One region of the Rhizobium sp. BR 250 genome, then DNA from elsewhere that is predicted to be linked to it. Evidence: predicted binding sites of a transcription regulator. Region 1 holds the regulator's gene; each other region holds the start of a gene.
The links. Region 1 encodes PhoB, which activates phosphate uptake and scavenging genes when phosphate is short. Its sites were predicted from a motif close to TGTCATNNANCTGTCAT; they were not measured.
Positions count from the first base shown of each region.

Region 2: QD336_RS17575 (YdcH family protein) is a predicted target of PhoB. The motif match lies at 2,327-2,343, and genes of this name have one in related genera.
Region 3: QD336_RS16630 (alkaline phosphatase) is a predicted target of PhoB. The motif match lies at 2,387-2,403, and genes of this name have one in related genera.

Region 1 is NZ_JARWKW010000003.1:46,332-51,547, forward strand. Features, by position in the region: gene argF (ornithine carbamoyltransferase) at 29-946, opposite strand; gene QD336_RS05470 (aspartate aminotransferase family protein) at 1,004-2,203, opposite strand; gene QD336_RS05475 (GcrA family cell cycle regulator) at 2,635-3,168, shown strand; gene phoB (phosphate regulon transcriptional regulator PhoB) at 3,730-4,413, opposite strand; gene phoU (phosphate signaling complex protein PhoU) at 4,444-5,169, opposite strand.
Region 2 is NZ_JARWKW010000011.1:4,691-9,906, reverse strand. Features, by position in the region: gene ykgO (type B 50S ribosomal protein L36) at 90-215, opposite strand; gene QD336_RS17590 (5-(carboxyamino)imidazole ribonucleotide synthase) at 363-1,439, opposite strand; gene purE (5-(carboxyamino)imidazole ribonucleotide mutase) at 1,451-1,918, opposite strand; gene QD336_RS17580 (YdcH family protein) at 1,966-2,169, opposite strand; gene QD336_RS17575 (YdcH family protein) at 2,404-2,580, shown strand; gene QD336_RS17570 (sulfite exporter TauE/SafE family protein) at 2,685-3,449, opposite strand; gene QD336_RS17565 (thiamine phosphate synthase) at 3,554-4,207, shown strand; gene QD336_RS17560 (tetratricopeptide repeat protein) at 4,216-5,216, shown strand, end outside.
Region 3 is NZ_JARWKW010000010.1:37,590-42,805, forward strand. Features, by position in the region: gene QD336_RS16625 (hypothetical protein) at 1-460, opposite strand, end outside; gene QD336_RS16630 (alkaline phosphatase) at 582-2,336, opposite strand; gene QD336_RS16635 (TetR/AcrR family transcriptional regulator) at 2,461-3,054, opposite strand; gene QD336_RS16640 (MFS transporter) at 3,177-4,403, shown strand; gene purU (formyltetrahydrofolate deformylase) at 4,429-5,216, opposite strand, start outside.

The DNA.
Region 1 (5,216 bases):
CGACGATGATCAAGACCGGGTGAATTCCTCAGATCACGCCCATGCACCAGGCGATGACGGACTTCTGTGCGTGGAGACGGTTTTCCGCCTCATCGAAGACCACCGATTGCGGGCCGTCGATCACGGCATCCGTCACTTCTTCACCGCGATGCGCCGGCAGGCAGTGCATGAACAATGCGTCCTTTTCCGCCTTGGCCATCAGCGCCTCATTGACCTGATAGGGCTGGAAGATGTTGTGGCCACGCGCCTTGTGCTCCTGGTTCATGGACACCCAGGTATCGGTGACAACGCAATCCGCACCCGCAACCGCCTTTTCCGCGTCATGATACAGCGCGATCTCGCCGCCATTGTTGCGAGCCCAGTTCAGGAACTTGTCATGCGGTTCGGATCCCATCGGCACCGCCATCGTCATGCGGTAACCGAAGCGTGCCGAGCCCTCGACAAAGGAGTGCAGCACGTTGTTGCCGTCACCCGTCCAGGCGATGGTCTTGCCTTTGACCGGACCGCGATGTTCTTCGAACGTCATGATATCCGCCATGATCTGGCAGGGATGGGTATCATCCGTCAGGCCATTGATGACCGGAACCGTTGCGTGTTCGGCAAGCTCGAGCAGGCGTGAATGGTCCGTGGTGCGGATCATGATGGCATCCACGTAACGCGACAGCACCTTCGCGGTATCGCCGATCGTTTCCGCACGACCGAGCTGCATTTCCGTACCAGAGAGAAAAAGGGTCTCGCCGCCCAGCTGGCGCATGCCGACATCGAAGGAAACGCGGGTGCGGGTGGAGGGCTTTTCAAAGATCATTGCCAGCATCTTGCCGGCAAGCGGCTTTTCCGCCGTTCCGGCCTTCGTGGCGACCTTGCGTGCGCGCGCATCGTCAAGAATTGCCCGCAGATCCTGCGAGCCGACGGCCGACAGGTCGAGAAAATGTTTAGGTGAAGCCATTTCAAACTGTCCCATGCTCGCGAGCCTCCGGGAAGAGGCCCGCCCTTTATTGTTTCCTCAGGCGATTTTCGCCTGCTTCGCGGTCAGGGATGCGGCTGCCGCTTCCACGCGTGCCAGACCTTCGCGGGCCTCTTCCGCCGTGGTGACGAGCGGCGGCAGCAGGCGGATGACGTTGTCTCCCGCCGGTACGCCGAGCAGATGTTCCGCACGCATGGCCTGCAGCAATTCGCCCGAGGGAACCCGGGCCTTGATGCCGAGAAGCAAGCCTTCGCCGCGAATTTCCTCGATCACATCCGGATAACGATCCTTCAGCGAGGCAAGACCCTGGCGGAAGACCAGCGCGACATCACGGACCTTTTCGAGAAAGCCTTCGGAGAGAACGACGTCGAGAACAGCATTGCCGACCGCCATGGCCAGCGGATTGCCGCCATAGGTGGTGCCATGCACGCCGGCCGTCATGCCGGAAGCGGCATCCGCCGTGGCAAGGCAGGCACCGAGCGGGAAACCGCCACCGATACCCTTGGCAACCGCCATGATGTCAGGCGCAACACCGGTCTGCTCATAGGCGAAGAGTTTGCCCGTGCGGCCGACGCCGGTCTGGACCTCATCGAAAATCAGCAGCATGCCATGCTCGTCGCAAAGCGAACGCAGCAGCTGGAGGAATTCCTTGCTGGGCGCGCGGATACCGCCCTCACCCTGAATGGGCTCGATCAGAAGTGCGGCCGTCTCCTGCGTGATGGCGGCCTTCAGCGCGTCGACATCGCCGAACGGCACCTGGTCGAAGCCTTCGACCTTGGGACCGAAACCTTCGAGATATTTCTGCTGGCCACCGGCGGCGATCGTCGCCAGCGTGCGGCCATGGAAGGCGCCTTCGAAGGTGACGATGCGAAACTTTTCCGGGTGACCCTTGGAATAATGATAACGGCGCGCGGTCTTGATCGCGCATTCCAGCGCTTCCGCGCCGGAATTGGTGAAGAAGACCTTGTCCGCGAATGTCGCTTCCGTCAGGCGCTTTGCGAGTTTTTCCTGTCCGGGCACTTCATAAAGGTTGGAGACGTGCCAGACCTTTTCGGCCTGGGTCTTGATCGCTTCCACGAGGTGCGGATGGGCGTGGCCCAGCGAATTGACCGCGACGCCGGCCGCAAAATCCAGATATCGCTCGCCGCTTTCCGTGAACAGCCAGACACCCTCGCCTCGCTCGAAGCGCAGGGGGGCTCTTGCAAACGTATCGAACAATGGCGCGGCGGCTTCGGCCATGGCTGTATCACTCCTTGCGCGGATGCGCTGTCAGACGGTTGTCAATAGGCTGGCGAGGTTATCCCCCGCCTGAAAATCAAAAATGCCGCCTTGCGGCGGCACCGGCACTATTGTCACTTCGCCTGCCGATGTCAACAAAAGTCCGCATTTCCCGGGCGTCTCAAGCACTAGTAGACGGTGGCGAATGAGCCCCAAGGTGTTGCCTTTCAGACTCAACTCGCCAGCAAGTTGGGGAAAACCGGAAAATCGATTCCAGATGATTCCCCCGACTCTTGCCACGGAGTCGGGCTGGCACTAGGTTAATCGCTAATTACTAGACTGCATTGCGGCGGAACTAGTCACCGAAAATCTGGCGGAAACCACGCTTGCGGCACGCCCGCGGGGCGGAGAGGGATTCTGCCGAAAATACACGCGAAAAGCGGAGAAGCGGCATGAACTGGACAGACGAGCGAGTCGAGAAACTCAAGAAATTGTGGTCCGAGGGGCTTAGCGCCAGCCAGATAGCAGCACAGCTGGGCGGTGTCAGCCGTAATGCCGTGATCGGCAAGGTCCACCGTCTCAATCTGCCGGGACGCGTCAAGGCCGGCGGCCCTGTCACTTCGGCGCGTTCCGCGCCCAAGCGCACGGCCGCCCCTGCTCCCCGCGCGACAAATTTCGCGACCCGCGTCAACGCGACGCCCGCACGGGTCTTGAGCCGCTCCAACGCGGCAACGGCACTGCATGAGGAAATCGATATCGAGACCGCCGAAGTTCTCGACTATGTTCCCTCCAGAAACGTCGTAACGCCGATTTCCCGTCGCCTGACACTGACGGAACTGACGGAACGCACCTGCAAGTGGCCGGTCGGCGATCCGCTCAAGGACGATTTTCATTTTTGCGGTTGTGAAGCACTGGAATCTTCACCCTATTGCAAGTTCCATGCAAAGCTCGCCTACCAGCCGGTGAGCGAGCGTCGCAAAGCTTGAGTGTTGCGGCACGCATTTGACACTCAAAAACTACGGGCCTTCGGGCCCGTTTTTTTATGACATAAAGTCAGAGGTTCTTTGCGGTCTCGGAATCAACCCAAGGGCAGATATCCCGCACCTCGCCTTCCTGAAAACCGGGCATGTTCCACTGTCGGCCGGTTTGAATTTCTGGACAGGGTACACGACTTTGGTCCTTGCGGAGTTTCAGCCATATCGCGACGTGGCGTGCCCAAACAAAGCGTAACGTCGTCCTTGCGATGAGGGATTGCACCAGACACTCCGGCGTCATCCTTGGGCGTGTCGCGAGGATCCGCAACCTTTGATTTTTTGACGCGCATATCCTCCGGGAGGCGTTCGCCATCAACTGCAGGCGGTCTAGAAACCGGATGGCAGCGGTGTGATCCGACAATCCGGATTTACACCGCATTTAAAGCCCCCTGAGTACGATGCCCGCTTTTGAAAAGATCCATAGTCAAAAAGCCCGAAACCGTTTCCGGTTTCGGGCTTCTAAATTTTCGGTTGCACTATCGGCCTTGGCGAAACTGTGCCGTTTGGTCTGGCTCAGGCTTCCATCGAATATCCGGCACCACGCACGGTGCGGATGACATCCTGCATATGCGAAAAATTGAGCGCCTTGCGCAGGCGTCCGACATGAACGTCGACAGTGCGCTCGTCGACATAGATATCGTGGCCCCAGACGCCATCCAGCAACTGCGAACGGGAAAACACCCGGCCCGGAGAGGTCATCAGGAACTCCAGCAGGCGGAACTCCGTCGGGCCGAGGCGCACTTCGCGGCTTTTGCGGTGAACGCGATGGGTCTCGCGATCCAGCTCGATATCACCGCATTTCAGCACCGAGGACAGAACCTCGGGACGCGCCCGGCGCAGCATGGCCTTGACGCGGGCCATGAGTTCCGGCGTCGAGAACGGCTTGACGACATAATCGTCAGCGCCGGTGGCGAGGCCGCGAACCCTCTCGCTTTCCTCGCCGCGCGCGGTCAGCATGATGATGGGCAGGCGTTCGGTTTCCGGCCGCATTCTCAAACGCCGGCACAGCTCGATGCCGGAAACACCGGGCAACATCCAATCCAGAATGAGAAGGTCCGGAATACGCTCCTGCAGCCGGATTTCCGCCTCGTCGCCACGGGGTATCGTGTCGACGTCATATCCCTCAGCCTCGAGATTGTAACGAAGCAGGACGCTCAACGCCTCCTCGTCTTCCACAACTGCAATCTTGGGCACCATATGCTAACTCCGCAAGCCTTCGCCTGTCTGTTACTCGGTCACCGAACCGAGCGTGTTGGAACTGTCGTCCTTCGGACGCTCGCCCTCCGGCTGGCTGCCGGTGGTCATGTAATAGATCGTCTCGGCGATATTGGTGGCGTGGTCGCCGATACGCTCGATGTTCTTGGCGCAGAAGAGAAGATGCGTGCAGGTGGTGATGTTGCGCGGATCTTCCATCATGTAGGTCAGAAGCTCACGGAAGAGCGACGTATACATGGCGTCGATTTCCTCGTCGCGCTCGCGGATGGCATTGGCCTTCTCGGCGGAGCGGGTGGAATAGACGTCAAGCACTTCCTTGAGCTGTACCAGCGCTAGTTCCGACAGGTGCTCGATGCCGCGGGCGAGCTTGCGCGGCACGCCGGTTCCGGCAACCGCGATCACGCGCTTGGCGGTGTTCTTGCCAAGATCGCCAACGCGCTCCAGATCAGCTGCGATACGCAGGGTGCCGATGATCTCGCGAAGGTCGGCCGCCATCGGCTGGCGTCTGGCGATGGTGACGATGGCCTTGTCGCCGATCTCGCGCTCGGAATGATCGAGGATCGCGTCGTCGGAAATGACCTTCTGGGCAAGTGCGGCATCGGAATTGACGAGCGCACGCACGGCGTCGGCGCACATCTGTTCCGCAAGACCGCCCATTTCGGCGATGCGACGTGTGAGGAATTTCAATTCGTCGTCATAGGCCGACAGAATATGCGAATGGGTCGTTGTCTGTGTCATGGTCTAGTCCTCCGGCTTGGCCTTCATGCGCGTGCCCGGAAGCGGGC
Region 2 (5,216 bases), on a different contig from region 1:
AACCCGGCTGCGCCCAATATCAAATGCAAACTTCTGCACTGTCAACAAAGTGATCCGCGAGATTGATCGCGAACCGCAGTCGCGATCAATCAGCCCTGACGAGCCTTGAAGCGCGGGTTCTGCTTGTTGATGATGTAGACGCGGCCCTTGCGGCGAACCAGGCGGTTATCGCGATGACGGGCCTTAAGCGCTTTAAGCGAATTCTTGATCTTCATTTTACTGGTCCGCAGTTTTGCACGGTTTCTGCCGTGCTTATTCAAACAATCAAAAGCGCGCAACGGGGCGCGCTCTTTTCGGTTGGCAGGCAGATACCCGTTTGAGCCATGCCTGTCAACACTTGGCCGCGTCTTTGCCTTAAAAGACTAGGCTTTTCCTGTGTGCAGAAGCTCGGTCACATGGCCCATCTTGCGGCCTGGCCGTGCTTCCGTCTTGCCATAGAGATGCACGAGACAGTCTTTTTTCGAAAGCCATGCCGGCACATCGTTGATGTCGTCACCGATCAGGTTGGTCATGACACAATCGGAATGGCGATCCGTGCTGCCGGGGGCAAGGCCCGAAACGGCGCGGATATGCTGTTCGAACTGCGAGATCACGCAAGCCGCTTCCGTCCAGTGGCCGGTATTGTGAACGCGTGGCGCCATCTCATTGGCAACCAGCGAACCATCCGGCAGGACAAAGAATTCGATGCCGATGACGCCGACATAATCGAGCGCGGCGAGAAGTTTTTCCGCCGATTGTACGGCAACAGCCCTTGCGGCATCGGAAAGGGCGGCCGGCACCGTCGAGGTGTGCAGAATGCCGTTCAGATGAACGTTTTCGGCCGGGTCGTAACAGGTGACGGTGCCGTCCTTGAAACGGGCGGCGATGATCGAAATCTCCCGTTCGAAGGCGATGAAGCTTTCGAGGATAAGCGGCACGCCGCCAAGGGCCGCAAAGGCGCCTGTAAGGTCATCGCCGCCCTTGAAGAGACGCTGGCCCTTGCCGTCATAACCCATCCGGCGGGTTTTCAGCACGCCCTTGCCGCCAAACGCAGCGAGAGCGGCTTCCAGCTCATCCTGACTGTCCACGGCGTGGAAATCGGCGGTCGGAATGCCGCAACCGTTGAGGAAACGTTTCTCCGTCAACCGGTCCTGCGAAGCGCTGAGCGCCTGCGCCGGCGGATAGACGGGCACGGAGGCGCTGAGTTTTTCGGCGGCCGCGACAGGCACGTTTTCGAATTCGTAGGTGACGACATCGCAGCGGCTTGCGAGCTCCGCAAGCGCCTTTTCGTCGTCATATTCCGCGACGATCTGGTCATTGCAAACCTGCGCGGCCGGACAATCGGCCTGCGGCTCCAGCACGATGGTGCGGTGGTTGAGGCGGGCTGCGGCCATGGCGAGCATGCGGCCAAGCTGCCCGCCGCCGATGATGCCGATGGTCAGGTTGGTCGTCTTTGCCATCACGTTTTTCGTCACTGGGTGCTATCCATGGGATATTCCGCGACGGCTGCCGACTGGCGGGCGCGCCAGGCATCCAGCCGGTCGGCGAGGTCCTCGTCGCTGAGCGCCAGAACCGCCGCGGCCAGAAGGGCGGCATTGATGGCGCCGGCCTTGCCGATGGCAAGCGTGCCGACGGGAATGCCTGCGGGCATCTGCACGATGGAATAGAGGCTGTCCTGACCGGACATGGTCTTTGACTGTACAGGAACCCCGAAGACCGGAAGCGGGGTCATGGCGGCCGTCATGCCCGGCAGGTGGGCGGCACCGCCCGCACCGGCGATGATGACCTTGAAGCCCTCGTCCTTTGCGCCGTTGGCAAAGTCATAAAGCCGGTCCGGGGTGCGGTGGGCGGAAATGATGCGGGCTTCATATTCCACGTCGAGCGCATCCAGCGTATCGGCGGCGTTCTTCATGGTTTCCCAGTCGGACTGGCTGCCCATGATGATGGCGACGGGGGGCGTTTCTGCTGTCACGTAATCTCTCCGGCTCAGGCGATGATATCGGGAATGACCTGGTCTTCCAGCTGGGTCATCTTGTCCTTGACGGCCAGCTTCTTCTTTTTCATGCGCTGTATTCTCAGCGCATCGCAGCTGGTCTGGATCATCGCGTTGATCGCCGCGTCATAATCCTCATGCTCCTGGCGCAGCCGCGCCAGCGTGAGCCTGATGTCCGCCTGGTCCTGATCGGGCATCTCGTCATCCCCATTTTATGCCGCCGGATCGGCTCCGGCGTGTATGTCATCCGTTCTGGAGGCTCTATCATCAAATCGCGGTAACGGGAAGTTATCCCTTGCGACCAAATTGCCCACTTATTGCCTTCATTTCGCCTTCGACAAGCGGCGCGATCCGTGTCACATTGCCGTCGTAAACCTGAAACTCCAGCGATGGAGAGCTGGAGGTAGGTTCAAAAAGGAAGGACGTGCCGCATGACCATTCAGGCTCATATTGCATCGCTCGAAAAGAAACACGGTGCTCTGGAGGAGGAGCTCGAAAGTATTCTTGCTTCCCCGTCGTCTGACGATAGAGAGATCGCGGACCTTAAACGTCGAAAACTGCGCCTGAAGGATGAACTGCAGAGGCTCAAAGCCTCGACAAGACATTGAATTATGCCAGGCCGCCGGCCCTCGATGAATGAGGGGCGGGCGGTCTGAGCCTCTCAAGCTCTGGCGGCGAAAACCTGCTGCCAGAGCTTTTTTATTGCCGGATTTTAGAATGGCAGCCCGTCCCACAGCAGTTTCAGCGCCGCAATCAACGCCATGGCATACATCAGCGGGTAAAACACGGCCGGTTTCAGATATTTTACCACCCTTGCGCCGGCAAGCGTCGCCAGCATCGCCACCGGCAGCAGGGTGGCCGAGGTCTTGAGGTTCGTTGCGTCGAGCGCGCCGAGAGCGAAATAGGGGATGAGCTTGATTGCGTTCATGATGGCGAAGAAACGCACGCTCATGCCGGTATAGGTCTTGGGATCGAGCTTCAGCGGCAGGACATAAATCTGAAAGGGCGGTCCACCGGCATGGGCGACGAAGCTCGCATAACCGGACAGGCTGGACCAGAGTGTCGCGGCGGCCGGTCTTTGCGGTTTGGCCGGAATTTCCTGGCCTTTGCGGCTCTTGAAGCTCTCGTAAAAATAACGCAGCACGAACAGGATCGTGACCGAGGCGACGACAAGCCGCATGGCATTTGCGGAAATGAGGCTGGATGTCGCCCAGCCGAGTGCGATGCCGGCGATGGCGCCGGGCAGCATGATGAGCAGCGTTTCCCGGTGATTGTGCCCTCGCCACGCCCAGAGAGCCACGATATCCATGACGATCAGGATCGGAAGGAAGATCGCCGCCGCCTGCACGGGCGAAACGGCAAGTGCCATCAGTGGCACGCCCATCAGTGCCAGCGCGCCGCCAAGCCCCCCCTTGGAAAGGCCGACAAGCACGACTGCGGGGATGGCGACGAGATAAAAATGAAAATCGGTCAGCATGGATGTATGGTTGATCCTTTCGCCGGTCCGGTTTATCGGATTTGTCATATGAAAACGAGTGCAGATCGCGCCATAAGCGTCCTCTGCCTGAAATGGACGAAACGATGAGCATTGTTGAAGACCGTTGCCGCCTTGTCCTGATCGTTCCGCAAGCGGACGATGTGCAAAAGCAGGTGACAGATGTGGAAGACGCGCTGCGGGGCGGCGATGTCGCTTCGGTCATCATTCCGCAATATGGTCTGGATGACGCCGCCTTCCAAAAACGCGCGGAACTGATCGTGCCCGTCGTCCAGAAGGCCGGGGCGGCAGCGCTCATCGCCGGTGACAGTCGGGTCGCCGGTCGGGTCAAGGCGGATGGCCTGCATGTGGTCGGCAATGCCGAGGCGCTTGCCGAGGCGGTGGAAAAATTCACGCCGAAGCTGATCGTTGGCGGCGGCACTGCGGACGACCGTCACAAGGCGCTGGAGCAGGGCGAGTGCAATCCGGACTATGTGTTCTTTGGAAAGCTGGAAGGCGATATCAAGCCGGAGGCGCATCCCAAAAATCTGGCACTTGGCGAGTGGTGGGCGTCGATGATCGAAATCCCGGCCATCGTCATGGGCGGCACGGATCCGTCGTCGGTGCTTGCCGTTGCCGAAACCGGCGTGGAGTTCGTGGCGATGCGCAGCGGTGTTTTCGACAATGCCAGCGGCGCTGCCCAGGCCGTTTCTGAAATCAACGCCCTGCTTGACGAAAAAGCGCCACGGTTTGACGGTTGATACAGGCGATGATCATGCGCTCCGTTCACCTCTGCCTTTCCGTTTCGCTGCTGGCGCTTGCTTTCGGCGCGCCGGCGGGTGTCGCTTTTGCCCAGTCCGGGCCGCAGAGCGAAAGCAATGCGCTTTCCCGCCAGCTGGAAAACGAGGCTCAGCCGACCCGTCAGGGCAGGGTGCAATCCGAAGAGCAGAAGGACTTGCAGCCTTCTGCAGGCGTGAATGTCTATCAGCGCATGGGCGCGGATCTGCCGGCCCTGCCGCCGGAAAAGGAATTCAAGGGCCGGGTGGACGAAGCCTATGGCCATTTCCAGCGCGGCGAATATGTGCAGGCGCTCGACAAGGCACTGAACCGTGCCCAGAACGGCGATGCGGCTGCCCAGACGCTGGTAGCGGAAATGATGTCGCGGGGTCTCGGCATCGCCCGCGACGAAAAGACCGCCACTTTCTGGTATCAGCAGGCGGCTGGCGGCGGCGATCCCGTCGCCATGTTCAAATTCGCGTTGATCCTGATGGAAGGCAAATTCGTCACCCGTGACAAGGCAAAGGCTGACGATTTCATGCGGCGTGCGGCGGAAGCCGGCAATGCCTCTGCCCAGTTCAACTGGGGCCAGATTCTGGTTTCGGAAAATCCCGGTGCCAAGGGGCTCTTGATGGCCTTGCCGTTCTACGAAAAATCCGCCGATCAGGGCATTGCCGACGCGCAATATGCGGTCTCGCAAATCTACTGGACGGTCAAGGATGTGCCGGCCGAGAAGAAAGCCAAGGCGCGGGACTGGCTGATGCGGGCCGCGAAGGCGGGTTACGATACGGCGCAGGTCGATCTCGGCATCTGGCTCGTCAATGGTTTTGGCGGCGAGCGCAATCTGGATGAGGGCTTCCGCTGGCTTTATGGCGCGGCACAACGCGGCAATGTCGTGGCGCAGAACAAGGTGGCGCATCTTTACGTGCAGGCGCTCGGCACCCGGCCGGATCCCGTGGAGGCGGCCAAATGGTATGTGCTTTCCCGCCGCGC
Region 3 (5,216 bases), on a different contig from region 1:
CCGTCGCGTATTCTGCCTGGCGAATGCGCAGCAGGCTGACGAATCCGGTCTCGGGATCGGTCCACGAGCCCGTTTCCAGCGTGCCGCGCACTTCGATCGTCTGGCTGGGCTGGGTAAAGGTCTGTTTTTCGCCGAGGTAAACAACGACGATATTGTCCGGCCAGTCCGCATCCGTGGAGCAGAACGGGCAGATCGACATGGGTATTTCAGTCAGCACGAAAAACTGCGCTTCGGCCTTCAGCGGCGGCGCCATGAAACCGCGCATGGCGATTTCCTTGCCGTTCAGCTGTTTGACCTTTTCGGAAAATTCCAGTCCGAGGACGCTGACCTTGCCGTAGAGTTCGTCAAAGGTGAGGTCGCTTGTCGCCTGCGCGCGCGTGCCGGCGGCCAGCAGCGGCAGGCCGGCAATGAGACCCAATGTCTGGCGGCGGTTGAACCGCGCCTGATCAGGCTTGCCCATGACCATTCTCCTTTTTGAAAGGTCTTTCATCACCAGCCGCGTGGACCGGCAATGCAAGACCGGAAGTGACGGCAAGGGCACGCCATGGCCCATGGCGGCGCGCCCTTACCCGGTTCAGATCTTAGTTGGTCTGCTTTGCGCCGAGTGCGAAGGCTTCAGCGAGACCCCTGTAAACGTCACTCTGTTCCATATAGCCGCGGAAACCTTCAGCGCCGGGGCCTTCGGCCTGCAGCACGACGTCATCCACCGCATGGACGCCGCTATCCGAGCTTTTCGGAATGATGCCGGATACGAAGACAGCACCGGGAACGTCCTTGTACTGCTCGTTGGCGACATATTCCTTCTTCTCGTTCTGCACGGCCGGCGTGAACGGACCGTCAAGCTTCGGACGGAAGGTTTCGTAATGGTCCGGGCCGTTATTGGCGTTCAGGAACAGGCGACGCGAAACATCCACCCTGTCCGGATAACCGTCACCGTTCTTGTCTTCGTAGTTCGGGAAGCCGGCTTCGGCATAGGTGCCGACCTTTTCCCGCATTTCGGTGCCCGGCTTGTCGTCATCAACGGTGCCGATGATGGAAACGCCATGCGTGTGGTCACCGGTGACGATGATCAGCGTATCGGGGTTCTTCGCTGCAAATTCGCGGGCAATGCCGATGGTCTTGTCGAATTCGATCGTGTCGACGACAGCGCGATCCCAGTCCAGCGGATGGGACATCTTGTCGACATTGGCGGCTTCAACCATCAGGAAGAAACCTTCCGGGTTCTTCGACAGATTGTCGAGCGCAACCTTGGTCATTTCGACGAGGCCCGGCTGGTCCGGGAACTTGGCCGTGGTGCCCTTTTTCAGGAACTCGCGGTCGAGCGCGGTATCCATGTTGCCGGTGTGGAACAGGCCGAGAATCTTGCCGGTATTGGTGCCGGCAGCCGTTGCGAGTTCGGCCTTGCTGGTCGCGAGCGTATAGCCAGCTTCCTTGAACAGGGCGATATAGTCCTTGTCGTCCTTGCGCTTGGAGCCGGCCGTGGCCTGCGGCAGGAAGTAGGCGGAACCGCCGCCGAGAAGCACATCCGGCTTCACATCGAACAGCATGCCATTGATTTCGGCCTTGTCGCCACGTTTGCGGGTGTGGGAAACGACGGCAGCCGGGGTCGCATCCTGCACTTCGGCGGTGGAGATGATGCCGATCGACTTCTTCGTCTGGCGGCGCAGGGCTTCGGCCAAGGTTTCCACCTTCGGATCGTCAAGCGAGGCCGGGGTGCGGTCGGCATAAACGCCGATGGCGTTCACGGCGGTCTTGTGACCGGTCATGTAAGCCGACATGGTGTTGGCGCTGTCGGTGGCGACGGCATCGGTGGCGGAGGTGCCGATGAAGGCGACCGGCGGCACGTCATCCATGTTGAGACGGCCATTGGCCTTACCCTCGGTCATGCCCTTGGACATGATGCGGGCGGCCGTGCGATGGGCGACGGAAAGGCCGTCGGCGATCAGGAAGATGACGTTCTTGGCCTTTGCCTGGGCAGGCGTGCCATAAACGGTCCAGGTGACATTCTTGGTTTCGGCACCGGCCGAAACCTCGACCTTGTAGTCACCGGCATTGGCGATCGAAACGCCGCGCAGGATGACGGCCGAACCGAGCACCTTGTCCTTGTTCTTTTCCTCGGCGACGAATTCCGCGTCCTTGCCGAGAGCAGCCTTGTAATCCTGGCCATTGACGGTGATCTTGACGTCTTCCGGCTTCACGACGGAAGCGAACTCGACTTTGAAATCGAACGGCGAACCGGTCAGGATCGTAGCACGATCAAGCGGATAAACCTCGGCAGCCTGAACGGCGCCGGCAAGAACGGTCGTGGCGACCAAAGCAGCAACGATTTTGCGCATATTCCCCTCTCGAGACGTGTGAAAACCACACCCCCTCCTAGACCCGCCACATGACAGTTGCATGACTTGCAACCCACCATATCGGGCGTTGCGGGAAATTCGCAGAGCCTTGTAAGGCTGCGGCTCAGTCTTTCTTGATCCGCAACCCTTCCAGAAAAGTCCGGAAACTGTCCACAGCCCGTTTCGAGGTCGTCTCCGGGTCGTCGGAATTCGCGATCCATTGGGCGGCACTGCTGCTCGCCGCATTGATGAAACGGGCGCATGCCTCCGGATCGATATCGCCTATGGTGCCCTCTTCCTTCAGCGCGCTGAGGCTGCGCGCAACGGCTGAGATACAGCCATTGGCATTTGGCCAGCGGGATGGATCGCCGAGAACCGCCGGCCCGTCGCGAAACATGATCCGCTGGATTTCGGGTTCCAGAGCCATGCGCACATAACCGAGATTTTCCTCGACAAAACCCTGCCACCGGGTCTCGGCCCTTGAGGAGATGTCACAGAGCCTTTTCGTCATCTCCGCGTCGATTTCGGCCACAACGGCCATCAGCAGACCCTTTTTATCGCCAAAGTGATGATAGAGCGCGCCGCGGGTGAGACCTGCCCCGGCGGTGAAGTCGTCCATCGATGCTTCCGCGTAACCGATGCTGCCAAAGGCCTCACGGCCGGCAGCCAGAAGCTTCGCCCGCGTCTCGGCAATCATTTCACTGCGAGGTTTACGCAATTTTTTCTCCAATCTTCGCATACGACGCGTATATTAGTTGACATACGCTCCGTATGCAATTATCTCATTCACATACGCCACGTATGTATGTGGTGGACACCCTCTGAACAAGGTGCATCCCGATGTCTAATCCATACAGAGAAATTTTCCGCGCTCCAGGTGCAAAAGGCTTTTCCGCCGCCGGCTTCTTCGCCCGCCTTCCCATCGCCATGGCCCCGATCGGCATCGTCGCCATGCTGTCACAGACCCATGGGGAATATTGGCTGGCCGGCGCCGTCTCCGCCACCTTCGCCTTGACCAACGCCGCGGCATCGCCGCAAATCTCCCGGCTGGTGGATCGCAAGGGGCAGAGCCGCATCCTCATCCCTGCCACCATCGTCTCGGTCATCGCCTTTGCGGCGCTGATTATCGCGACACATCAGAGGTGGCCGGCCTGGACGCTCTTCCTTTCGGCCTTCCTCGCCGCCGCCATGCCCAGCATTCCCGCCATGATGCGCGCACGCTGGACGGAAATCTTCCGCGACCGGCCGGAACTCAACACGGCTTTCGCCTTTGAATCCGCCGCCGACGAACTTGTCTATATCGCCGGCGCCTCGCTTTCCGTCGGCCTTGCGGTTTCCCTCTTTCCGGAGGCCGGCATGATGATCAGCACCGCCTTCCTGGCGCTCGGCACCTTTGCCTTCCTGCTGCAACGTTCGACCGAACCGAAGGTGCGGCCGGTTGAAAGCGGACACCGGCAGCGTTCGGCCATCTCCCTGCGCCCGGTCCAGATCATCACGCTCGCCCTGATCTTTGTCGGCTCGACTTTCGCCACGGCCGAAGTGAGCGCCGTCGCAATCACCAAACAACTCGGTCAGCCGGAAACCGCGAGCCTCGTCATCGGCGTTTATGCCGTCGGTTCCTTCGTGGTCGGCCTCATTCTCGGCGCGATCAACCCGAAAATGCCGTTGCAACGCCAACTGCTGATCGCCGTCAGCGTGCTTGCACTCACCACGCTGCCGCTCCTCGTCGCCAATACCAGCGTTGCCCTGCTCGCCTTTGCCGTCTTCCTCAGCGGCATTGCCATCTCGCCGATCTTCATCACCTCATTCGGCCTGATCGAGCGCCGCGTGCCGGAATCGATGCTGACGGAGGGTGTCACCTGGGTCATGACCGGCATCGGTATCGGCATGGCGTTCGGTGCCTTCGTCTCCGGCTGGGTGATCGACAATTTCGGCCCCAACAATGGCTTCTGGGTGTCGGTCGTCGCGAGCCTCTCGACAGTCGCCATCATCGGTCTCGGTCAGCGCAGCCTTTCCGGCGACCGCGAGCGCGCCGACACGGCGGCCGCAGCGCAACCCGCCGAATAACAGCCGTTAATCGCTGGCGGTCACGTCAGCCCATGCGCTCGGAGACATGCTCTCCGGGCGATGCGGGGAAGACGACCGTCTTGTTTCCGTTCAGGAAGACCCGGTGGTGAATATGGGCGTGGATGGCGCGGGCCAGAACCTGGCTTTCCACGTCCCGCCCCAGGCTCACATAATCCATCGCGCTCTGGGCGTGGGTCACGCGGATCGTATCCTGCTCGATGATCGGCCCTTCATCGAGATCGGCGGTGACGTAATGAGCGGTCGCCCCGATCAGCCGTACGCCACGTTCATAGGCCTGCTTATAGGGATTTGCACCCTTGAAAGACGGCAGGAAGGAATGGTGGATGTTGATGATGCGGCCCGACATTTCCTGACACAGACGGTCCGACAGGACCTGCATGTAGCGCGCTAGCACGACGAGTTCCGCCCCGTTATCCTGCACCACCTGCAGGATCGCGGCTTCCGCCTCGGGCTTCGTTTCCGGCGTGACGCGGATGTGGTGAAAGGGAATATCCTCATTCACCACCTGCTTCTGGTAATCGAGGTGATTGGAGATCACCGCGACGATCTCGACCGGCAACGCGCCGATGCGGGAGCGATAGAGCAGATCGTTCAGGCAATGGCCGAAGCGCGAGACCATGATCACGACCTTCGTCTTTCGCGAAAGGTCGTGAATGTCATATTCCATATCGAAATCGGCCGCGACGGGACCAAACCCGTCACGCAGCGCATCACGGCCCGCCCCCTGCTCGGAAACGAAGCTCAACCGCATGAAGAAGCGGCCCGTCTCCTGGTCTGTGAATTGCGAACTGT